DNA from 2 places in the Modestobacter sp. VKM Ac-2983 genome. Region 1 is predicted to be linked to the other one. Evidence: riboswitches for the same ligand, from Rfam matches in the RefSeq annotation. Region 1 holds a riboswitch; the other holds the start of a gene.
The links. Region 1 has a riboswitch for cyclic di-AMP ahead of O2W18_RS11505 (peptidoglycan DD-metalloendopeptidase family protein). Riboswitches for the same ligand answer to the same signal wherever they lie in the genome.
Positions count from the first base shown of each region.

Region 2: another riboswitch for cyclic di-AMP. It lies ahead of O2W18_RS07350 (C40 family peptidase); the one in region 1 lies ahead of O2W18_RS11505 (peptidoglycan DD-metalloendopeptidase family protein).

Region 1 covers NZ_JAPVBK010000002.1:1,063,471-1,068,995, forward strand. Annotated here, with positions in the region: gene O2W18_RS11495 (AfsR/SARP family transcriptional regulator) at 1-144, shown strand, start outside; gene O2W18_RS11500 (DUF305 domain-containing protein) at 428-1,054, opposite strand; gene O2W18_RS11505 (peptidoglycan DD-metalloendopeptidase family protein) at 1,785-3,095, opposite strand; cyclic di-AMP (ydaO/yuaA leader) riboswitch at 3,110-3,253, opposite strand; gene O2W18_RS11510 (IS3 family transposase) at 3,555-4,721, opposite strand; AL1L pseudoknot at 4,398-4,511, opposite strand; partial or broken gene O2W18_RS11515 (IS30 family transposase) at 4,848-5,111, shown strand; gene O2W18_RS11520 (NADPH-dependent FMN reductase) at 5,181-5,525, opposite strand, start outside.
Region 2 covers NZ_JAPVBK010000002.1:183,189-188,713, forward strand. Annotated here, with positions in the region: gene O2W18_RS07340 (bifunctional metallophosphatase/5'-nucleotidase) at 1-567, shown strand, start outside; gene O2W18_RS07345 (HesB/IscA family protein) at 729-1,013, opposite strand; gene O2W18_RS07350 (C40 family peptidase) at 1,232-1,768, opposite strand; cyclic di-AMP (ydaO/yuaA leader) riboswitch at 1,785-1,929, opposite strand; gene O2W18_RS07355 (HNH endonuclease signature motif containing protein) at 2,460-3,659, shown strand; gene O2W18_RS07360 (hypothetical protein) at 3,787-4,647, opposite strand; gene O2W18_RS07365 (DUF4011 domain-containing protein) at 4,690-5,525, opposite strand, start outside.

The DNA.
Region 1 (5,525 bases):
AGCGCAGCCGCTCCCCCATCGGTCAGCCGGAAGAGCCCTCGTTCGTCGCGAGGAACAGAGAGCCGTCGGCGGGGTCCACCCCACTTCGTGCGCGTGGCTGATGTCCCCGGGTGGGGATGCGGCGCAGGCGCAGGTGTCGAGTGAGTCGCTCCCGGCCGCGGGGCCTCTGCCGTGCACCCCACCACAAGGACGGCGGCGGGCAGCAGGACGGCCGCCACGCTCCGGCGTCGACGTGAGCCCGGAACCGCGGGGACCTGGGGACGTGGTGCCACAGCTGTTCTCCTCCTGCGTGGTGTGTCTCCTCCTGCGTGGTGTGCGATGCCATCCAGGGCGGGAGATCGACTCGCCGGCAGCCGTCCCTGAGTCATCGGGTGGGAGACGTGGGGCGCGGTGCCCGCACGGGGCACCGCGCCCCAGCGGGCACGGATCAGTCAGCCAGCTCGGTGAGCAGCTGCCGCATCTCCTCGATCTCCTGTGTCTGGGTCTCGCTGATCGAGCGAGCCAGGTCGACGGCCTCGGCGTTGCGGCCGTCCTCGACCTCGGTCTGCGCCATCTCGACGGCGCCCTCGTGGTGCTCGATCATGGCGCCGAGCCACATGCGGTCGAAGTCCCGGCCGGCCGCAGGCATCTGCTCCATGCCCATGCCCATGCCGCCGTCCATGCCCCCCATGTCCCCAGACCCGTGATCCATGGCTCCCATGTGGCCGGACTCGTCGAGCGGCTGGTCCCACTCCTCGAGCCAGCCGGTCATGAGGTCGATCTCGGGGTCCTGACCTGCTTCGATGCGCTCGGCCAGGTCCACGACCCTGGGATCGGAGGCGCGGTCGATGGCGACCGCGGACATCATGAGCGCGCCCTCGTGGTGCGGGATCATCTCCTGTGCGAACGCGACATCGACGTCGTTGAACTCCGCGCTCTGATCAGCGGAGCTGTCGTCGGCCGCGCTGCCACCGGTGGCGGGGGTCTGCTCGGTGTCCGAGCAGCCGGCCAGGACGACGACGGCGGCCATCAGTCCACCGGTGAGGCGGACGAGGCGAATGCTGGTGCGGGTCATGCTGGGTCTCCTGTCTGGGGGATGTGGGCACGCGTGCAGGACCCCGGGACAGCGGGAGCTGTCGGGGTGCCGCGCTTCGGCCTAGATCCGTAGAAGACAGAGTGCGGAGAGAGTGGGTGGTCGGGGTTGCCTGGACCACCCGGTGGGCCAGCGGGAAGGTGTGGGTGAGCCGCGGACAGGTGGGACCGCCCCGCCTCGCCGGAGCACCACGGCCCCGAGGACCGTCAGCCCCGCGAGCAGAACGACGAGACACACCGCCAAGAGGTGCGCGTCGTGCCACGGGGCCAGCGGGCCGCTGGACCCGGTGACGTCGGCATCTGCTCCCCCGGGTGTGGCTGCGGCGTGCCCGTGGTCTGGCATCGCATCGGCGACGTGGCCCACATGGACGGACCCTGCCGGCACACCGACCGGGGCAGCCACACCGAGCGACGTGGACCCGTGCTCAAAGACCGGGCCCGCGGCCACACATTGCATCCCGTGCACGGCGAAGACGGCGGCCAACAGCAACAGCGCCGCCCAGAGCCGTGCCACCAAGACCACCTCCCCCACACGACGGTACGACGGCCCGGCTGGCGCGCCCGAGACGGCTGTCGGCCCCTTGGAGTGACACCCGGGCCCCTCCCCACGCTGATCATGACCGCACCACGGCGCGAAGTGCCCACTCCAGCGACTGCTCGGCGGCACTGACCGCCCAGCGGGGTCACCGAACGAGCTCTGAGGCCTGTCGGGGTCAGCCGCAGCTCCCGCCCAACGACATGCCCCGCGCGGCCAGCCACGGAACCGGGTTGCTGCGGTCCTGGTAGAGCCCACCCTGATGCACTTCGAAGTGCAGGTGCGGACCGGTGGACTGACCCGTGTTGCCCACCAGCGCGATCTGCTGCCCAGCGGACACCTGCTGTCCCGCGTCGACCGAGTAGCTGTCGATGTGCCCGTAGAGGGTGATCGAGCCGTCCGCATGCTGCAGGTAGACGGCCAGCCCGAAGCCGGATACGGGGCCGGCCTGAAGCACCACGCCGGCTTCGGGTGCATAGATGGGGGTGCCGATCGGGGCGGCGATGTCCACGCCGTAGTGCATGGTCCCCCAGCGGGCGCCATAACAGGAGGTCACCCGCCCCGACGTCGGAATGCCAGCGCCGGCAGCAGACCGCTCACCTCCCCGGGAAGCCGCATCGTCCAGCCGCTCCGCAAGGAGTGCATCGACATCTCCACTGCTCTGTTGCTCGGTCGGTACCGCAGCGACATCGCTGCCGGCCTGCTGCTCCACCGGCCCCGCAGCAGCATCGCCGCCAAGGGTGACCACCCGCTCCTGCGCCTCCTGCAACTGCTGCTCCACCGCGGCCCTGTCCCTCACAGCGGCGTCGTAGGTCTGCTGCGCCGCAGCGAGCTCCTCGTTGGCGACCCGTTCGGCCTCGGCGGCGGATGCGGCGGCCGTGTCGCGGGCACCCACGGCGGCCTTCGCTGCCTCCGTAGCCGCCTGCTGCTGGCGCTGGACGACCTCGAGCTCGTCCAGTTGCTCGCCCCGGTCATCACCCAGGATCTCCAGCGTGGCGGCTCGTTGGAGGACCTCCTCGGGGCTGCCTGCAGCGAAGAAGGCCGACGCACTGCCGTAGGCGTCAGCGCCCATGTAGCTCTGCCGGGCCAGCGCGACGACGTCGTCTTGCGTCTGCCCGACTGCCGCCTGCGCAGCCGTCAGCTCGGCCACCCGGGCATCGGCCTCCTGTCGTGCTCGGACCAGCTCGGCCTGGGCGACCAGGCTCCGATCGGCGACCGCCTCCGCTTCCACCGTGAGCCGTTGCAAGGTCTCCTCTGCCGTGACCACCGACTTCTCGATGCTGGCAAGCGCAGCCTCGGCCTCCGCGAGTCCGGGTCGGCCTGCCGGGGCCGGCGGGGGCCCATGTGCGGCGTGGGCTGCCGGACCGGTGAGGACCAGCAGCAGGGCAGCACCGGCGGCCAGCGTCGGCGCGGTGAACGCGGCGCGCCATCGGGCGCGGCGGCGTGAGTGGACATGGTGCTGCAAGACGGTGTCGTGCGGTGTCGCCAACGTGGCGAGCTCCGTTCTCCCTCACCGTCTACCGAGTTAGCTGACGGGTTCGGGCCGGAGACAGCCCTACTCGCGGCGGCCCACTGGCCAGGCGAGATTCACCCCAAGGGAACGATGGGTCCCCGGTCTGCCACCGCGTGAGCGGCAGCAGTTCGACGGGGTCCGCGCGAGGACCTCTGGGCGAGATCGGGGCTCGGGCGGACCGGCCGTGACGCTACAACGAACCCCGATGCTCGTCACAATCCCGTAACACCAGCCAACCATCGTGGCCAGCCGCACCCTCGCGGGCCAGTGCGTGTGCGAAGGCGTTACAGGCGGACGCCGGACCGGCCTTGATGCGCCTCGACAGATCAGCAGCCCGAAGGTGGTGGACGGCAAGGAGCGCGAGTCACCCCCCTAGCACCTCCAGGTCATCGCCGGGACCGGGCGGCGCCCCATCCGTACTGTCCCGCCCCGGGTTCAGTGGAGGCTCGGAACTGACGCGGCGACGGTAGTCGCCGCGAGGTTGTGCCGGTAGAAGTCGTCCTCGAGCTCGGCCGGTGGGATCAGGCCGATCTCGCCGTGCAGGCGTCGGTGGTTGAACCAGTCGATGTACTCCGCGGTGGCGATCTCAAGGTCGTCGATGCCCTTCCAGGGGCCGCGGTTGCGGACGAGCTCGGCCTCGAAGAGGGAGTTGAACGCCTCGGCGAGGGCGTTGTCGTAGCTGTCGCCGGTGGAGCCGACAGAGGCCACGGCGCCGGCCTCGGCCAGGCGTTGGGTGTAGCGCACCGCGACGTACTGCACGCCTTTGTCCGAGTGATGGACCAGCCCGCCGAGGTCCCGGCCGGCTCGGCGGCGGGTCCAGAGGCCCATCTCCAGGGCGTCGAGCGCGAGGTCGGTGCGCAGCGAGCGGGACAGCTGCCAGCCGACCACCCGGCGGGAGTAGACGTCGGTGACGAAGGCGGCGTAGACCCAGCCGGAGAAGGTCCGGCAGTAGGTGATGTCGGCGACCCACAGCTGGTCCGGGCCGGTCGCGGTGAACGCGCGTTCGACCAGGTCCGGGCGGGTGTCCGGTCCCGAGCCGGGGATCGTGGTCCGCGGTCCCTTCGCCCGCGTGATGCCGCGCAGCCCGGCCGCACGCATCAGCCGCTCCACCGTGCACCGAGCCACGGCGTGGCCCTGCCGGCGCAGCTGCGCGTGGACCTTGCGGGCACCGTAGACACCGAAGTTGTCGGCGTGCACGGCCGCGATCACCGCGGTGGTGGCCGCGTCGGTCACCGACCGCACCGAGGGCGCCCGGGTCTTCGCGGCGTAGTAGGTGCTCGGGGCGATCTGCAGCTGCTGACAGATCGGCTCGACCCCGTGCTCATCCCGGTGGGCGTCGATGAACTCGACGATCACCGCTGTGGGCGGTCGAGCTCCGCCGCGAAGAAAGCCGACGCGCTCTTCAGGATCGCGTTCGCCCGGCGCAGCTCCGTCGATCTCGGCCTGGGTGACCCAGTTGCGCAGCGTCTCGGGGTTGATCCCCAGCTGATCGCCGATCCGCTTCAACGCCCCGCTCCGCGTGGCCGGGTCACGCCGCGCATCGACCGCCAACCGGATCGCCCGCTCCCGCAGCTCGTCGGGGTACTTCCTCGGTGCCGCCATGCCTCTCATCCTCACGTGGATTGAGAGCCTCCATCAGACCCGGGGCGGGACAGGGTACTTCCTCGGTGCCGCCATGACTCTCATCCTCACGTGGATTGAGAGCCTCCATCAGACCCGGGGCGGGACAAGATGGCCGAGCACGCCCAGTTCACCGTCGCCACCGGGGTCACCGTCTACTTTTGCGACCCCAAGAGCCCCTGGCAGCGAGGCAGCAACGAGAACACCAACGGACTCCTGCGCCAATACCTGCCCAAGGGCAGTGACCTGCGCACCTTCACCCACGACGACCTCGACGCCATCGCCGCACGCCTCAACGGCCGACCCCGACAAACCCTGGGCTGGAAGACTCCCGCCGAAGCATTCAACGAGGCTGTTGCACAGACCCATTGAGACCGCCCCCGTTAACGGACGGCCCGATACTCGACCGTTTGCGGGCCGATGAGGACCGACGGTGCAGGGTCACCGGGCTCCGCGACGCAGCGGCGTGAGCGCGTCGGCCCATCTGACCACCTGGTCGAGAGTTGCCTTGAGTGCGGCTTCGTGATGCCCAGCGGGCGCCACGCAGCCATCGGGGAAGTCGGTGAACAGCGAGAGGGCGACCTGCGATCGGACGTCGGCGACGTGGAGCTCTCCCATGACCAGGCGGAGTTGTTCGACGGCTCGGGTGCCGCCGTGGGTGCCGTAGCCGACGAAGCCGGCCGCCTTGTCCTGCCACTCGGTGTAGAGGTAGTCCAACGCGTTCTTGAGGACGCCGGGCATGGAGTGGTTGTACTCAGGGGTCACGATGACGAAGCCGTCGTAGGT
Region 2 (5,525 bases), 880 kb from region 1:
GAGCGGGCCGACCTGCCGGTGCTGTCGATCGCCGCACCGTTCAGCCGGGAGGCGGTCTTCCCGGAGGGCGAGGTCACCATCCGGGACATCGCCGGGCTCTACGTCTTCGACAACACCCTGGAGGCGGTGGAGATGACCGGCGCCCAGGTGCGGGACTACCTGGAGGAGTCGGCGAGCTACTTCACCCAGGTGCCGGCCACCGGGGAGGTCGACCCCGAGACGATCACCAACGCCGACGGGACGCCGGACTACAACTACGACGTGCTCTCCGGCGTCGACTACGACCTGGACGTCTCCCGCCCGGTCGGGGAGCGGGTCACCCGGCTGGAGATCGACGGTGTGTCGGTGGCCGACGACGCCCGGTTCGTGGTGGCGGTGAACAACTACCGGCGCTCCGGCGGTGGCGGCTTCCCGCACGTCTCGACGGCGCCGGTGGTCTACAACGAGCAGCTGGAGATCCGTCAGCTGCTCATCGAATGGGCGCAGGAGCGCAGCGTGATCGACCCGGCCGACTTCTACGTCGAGAACTGGCAGCTCGTCCGTGACGGGGAGCCGCTGCTCGGCTGATCCCCACGGAGCCGGCCGGGCTCATGCCCCCGACCCCTCCGGACCGACGAACGCCCCGTCCTCCCTCGGGAGAGCGGGGCGTTCGCGTACGTCGGGGCCGCAGACGACGTCCGCCCCGCTCCGGCGGACCGGAACGGGGCGGACGCGGTCGTGCCGGGAGCTCAGACGCCGGACTCGGCGATCCCGAACTGGACCTTGCCGGTCGGGTCGGGCTGCGCGTCCAGGACCTTGTCGTCGAGGACCGTCGCGGCCTTCTCGTCCAGGAACACCCGGGCGCCGGACTGGTCCAGCACCTGGTCGTCCTCGGCCGGCACGGCGGCCAGGCTCAGCGCGAGCGACTGGGCGGTCGGGTCGTTGGCGATCCGCAGGCCGCCCTGCTCGGGGGTCTCGGACTGGTCGAGGATCCCGCGGATCGCGGTTGCTGCCTGGGGGGTCAACGTGAGCATCGGTGAGGTTCCTCTCGTGTCTGGTGCCCTGACCAGCTGCGGAAGGGTGTGGCGCGGCACTGCGCCACACCCTCCGGCAGTTCGTCGGCCGCCCCTGCGGGCGACCGGGCCGTACGGGGCCGGGACTCGCTACCTCGCACGTCCCAACGTCGCGGTCGAGGAGGCGCGAGGCAAGAGGCACCGCCGATCGTCACGGGGTCGCAACACCCCCGGCGACGTCAGACCAGACGACGCGCGGAGTTGTAGCCCCACATGGTGTCGACGTTGATGGTCCGGACGACGTCCCCTGCGGTCGGCGCGTGCACCATCAGCCCGTTGCCGATGTAGATGCCGACGTGACCCACCGGGTCGTAGAAGAAGACCAGGTCACCGGGCTGCAGGTCGGCGCGGGCCACCGGGACGCCCATCGTCGACTGCATGCGGGAGGAGTGCGGCAGCGTGATGCCGGCGGCCGCGTAGGAGTACTGGGTCAGCCCGGAGCAGTCGTAGACGTTGGGACCGGCGCCGGCCCACACGTAGGGCTTGCCCTGCTGGGCGAGTGCGGTGTCGACGATGATCTGGGCAGCTGCGTTCGGTGCCGCGACCGGAGCGGCCGCAGCTGCGACGGGTGCTGCGGCGGGCGCGCCACCGCCACCGACGGAGGCCTGGGCGGCCATCGGGGTGAGGGCGACGCCGGCGCTGGCGAACAGCGCGATCAGTGCCCGGCGACCGGAGCGGGAGGGACGACGGGCAGGGGACGTGCGAGTGGTCGTCATGGACGACGGGTTCTCCTTGTTCTCCTCAACCGCCTACCGAGTTAGCTGACGGGTTCGGGCGGGGAACTCGCCCGGTGCTCCGACACTCGCGTGCCGTCGCACTTCACCCCAGAACTGCGGTGGGTCCCCGGTCCGGGCGTTCGCTGCGACGTCGCAGCGGGTGCCCGGTTCGGCGGTGCTCGCCGGTGTCACCGTGCGTGGTGACTCAGGGGCCGGCGGGCGCGGATGACGGTAGGGCCGTCATGGATTCGTCACAAAGTGCCGCCTGTTGCGGTTCCGACACCCCGTGGGGCCGCAACACGCCCGGGCGACTCGGGCGACTCGCCGACGTGACGTCGGGCAACGCCGGAGGGTGGTGCGTGCAACGACGGCTCGGATCGACCGTCCCCTCCCGGGAATCGATTTGGGCCGCATCGGCGGGTGTGCACGCTGCGTGCTCGGCGCATCACGCCGACGTCGGGCGTTGTCGTGACGCCGGACGTCGGAGTCCGGTCGGGGCCGGGGAGACCGGCGTGGGCTGCTGGCTCGTCGACCGATGTGGAGTTCGAGCGGCGCGCTGGTGTGTCGGACCGGCTCGCGGCAAGGGGTCAGGGTGATCTGTGGACAAGCGCCTGACCTGGGGATTCGTGTTGTGGGAGCCCTTGCTCGGCGGTAGGATTCGTACAAGCGTTCGAACCGGTCGGGAGGTGTCATGAGCGAGTTGCAGTCGGCTCTGGACGCCCTTGCGGCCGAGGACCTGCATGGGTTGACGGATGGCGCCGTGTTGGACCGGACGACGTTGCTGGTGCAGCTCGGCAATCGGGTCGCTGCGGAGCTGACCCGCACGGTGCGGCACGCAGAGCTGACGCAGGCTGCGGAGTACGACGGGTTGAAGTCGATGCGGTCGTGGTTGATCGGGCATGCACGGTTGTCGCAGACGGAGGCGTCCCGGGTCGTGCGGTCCGGACGGGTGCTGGAGCACTTCCCGGCCTTGGCGGCCGGGTTCGCTGGCGGGCAGATCACGGCCGCGCAGGTGAACGTGGTGGCGGAGAAGATCGGCCCCCGCGAGGTCGCGCGGGCCGAGGAGCAGGGCATCGACCTGGGTGCCTTCGACCAGGTCTGGGCGCAGGTGGCCACGGAGTCCCCGCACGAGTCGCTGGTGGCTGCGGTGCAAGCCTTCGACAACGCCCTGGATCCCGACGGTCCGGAGCCGGACCCGACGGAGGGTCGTCGGTTCACGATGGTCAAGCACGCCGATGGGAGTGTGACCGGCCGGTTGGAGCTGGATGCGGTGGGCGGGGAGAAGGTGCAGGCGGCGATCGAGTCGATCGTGCAGGCCGACCGCCCGAAGGGTGATGAGCGGACGCGGTCGCAGCAGGACGCCGATGCGTTCGTGCAGTTGGCTGACAACCAGTTGGCCTCGGGGAACCTGCCGGTCTTGCGGACGGTGAAGCCGCACGTGGTGGTGGGCGTCGACCTGGATGACCTGGTCGACCCGGCGACCGGTGCCGGTGCGGGGGAGATGGGCTTCGGGGCGACGATCTCCGCGGCGCGGGCCCGTTACCTGGCCTGTGACGGCAGCATCTCCCGGATCGTGATGGGCCCCGACGGCGTCCCGCTCGACCTCGGTCGGGACCACCGGGTGGTCACCCCCGGGCTACGTAAAGCAGTCGAACGGCGGGACAAGTCCTGCGTGTTCGCCGGCTGCGGTGCTCCGTCGTGGTGGTGCGACGTCCACCACCTGATCCACTGGCTGCACGGCGGTGAGACGTCGCTGCAGAACTCAGCGTTGTTGTGCGAACGGCACCACACGAAGGTCCACCACGGGTTCCGGGTGGAGCGGGATCCCGGTGGGCGATGGCGCACCTACCGCCCCGACGACACCCAGATCCCCATCGGCCCAGCCCTGTAGCAGTGAGAGTGCGCGTCGCGGACCCCGCCGTCGGAAGGACGGCGGGGTCCGCAGGCTGTCGCTGGTCCTTGCCGGCCCCTGCTCCTCGCCGGCCCCTGCTCCTTGCCGGCCGTAGGCCTTGCCGGCCTTACTCCTCGCCGGTCTTGGCCTTCGACGCGAAGGAGCTCACGCACTGGCCCTGGTTGGCGAACTGGCCGGGCTCGAACTCCGTGGCCCAGCCGCCGTCCTTGCAGTCCGCCTTGGTGAACACCCGTGGCTCGACGTCGTACGTCGTCGTCTCGCCGCCCACCGTGATGCCGATGCCGTCCACGTAGGCCTCCAGGCCTGCGTTGCTCCGCCCGGTGTTCACCGCGAACCCGGTGATCGTCGTTGCCGCACCGAAGTGCTCGACCAGCGTGGCCAGGGTCGTGGGCGTGCCGTTCGAGCCGGGCGTCGCGGAGCTGAACGGCTGGATGCTCGGGGTCCACCAGCCCCCGGCGCGCCCGCCGGTGCTCTGTGTGGTGTCCCACGCCTGCCATTGCCCCTCGGCGATGGTGAACCCGGCCTTGTTCGCCTCCCAGACCACGGTGGCGAAGTCGTCCGGGCCCGCCGGGTCGATCTCCACGTTGATCGACGGGCCGTAGCCCGGCAGCCCCGTCTTGTACGACGAGTAGGTGACCCCGGCCAGGTCCGACAGCGGCCGCCCGTCGAGCAGGCCGGTCATCAGCCGGGCCTTCTCCGATGCCGCGTCCAGCGCCAGCCGGTAGGCGGAGTTGCCGAAGCCACTGCCCGCCGGTGCCTCGGCGATGCCGCCCTCCCCGGTGGTCGGGGTCGCCGCCGGGTCGTTCTCGCCGCGGTGGGCGTTGCTGAACCACCAGTCCGCGCCCTCGACCGCCGTCTCGGCTGGGGTGATCGTCACCGTCCCCGCCGCGAGGGCCGGGCCGGCGGTCAGCACCCCGGTCAGGGCCGTGGCCGCGCAGACGTAGGTGATGCGTCGTGGACTCAGCAAGGTGATCTCCCCGTGGGTGGATGGACGAACCGCCGGATCAGATCACCCGGCGACGGGCTGGTCGAGGCCTTCCGGCACCGCGGCGCTGACCGGGACAGGCGGGGTGGGAACCGCCTGCAGGTCCGCATCGCCCTCGGCCACCGCGGTGAGCCACTGACCGGCGCCCTGCCGGGTGATCCGGCCGGCGCGCACGGCCCGCGCGAGCGCCACCTCCAGCAGCGGCATCAGCACCGGGTGTCGGCGGCGGTGCCCGAACACCGCCAGCGTCTGCTGGAACAGGTCGTCGCGGGTCATCCCGGCCACCGACCGGCACAGCGCCACCATCGCGTTGCCGATCTCCTCCGGCGGCACGTGCTCCAACGCCCGGTCGGTGCTCGATGCCTGCCGCCGGAACGTCGTCCACGACGCCAGGTCCGGCGGGGTCCGGTCCGACGTCGCCGGCCACAGGAACTCCGCACCGGGCTCGGGCAGCAGCGCCAGGATCGACTCCATCCGGGCCGCGTTCACCCGCGGCACCCCGAACGCCGACGCCGTCAGCCGGGCCAGCCGCTCCCGGTGGACGGGCCCTTCCGCTCGGATCCCCGCCGCCAGCACCCGCCGCACCAGCCGAGCCGCCTCCGGGTTCTCCAGCTGCCGCAGCATCCGCGGCTCGCCCACCGGCTTCGGCGTCCACGCCCGGAACGGCACCTCACCGGCGAGCAGCGCCGGCGTCACCACCGGGTGCGCCGCGCAGCGCACCGGCTCCGCCGTCGACACCTCGTCCAGGTCGTCGGGGGCCTCCGGGTCGAAGGGGTCGATCTCCTCCGCCGGCTCGTCGACCGCGGACACCGGGGCAGGCAGCGGCGGCAGCAGCAGCTCCACCGGAGCCGCCGCTGCCA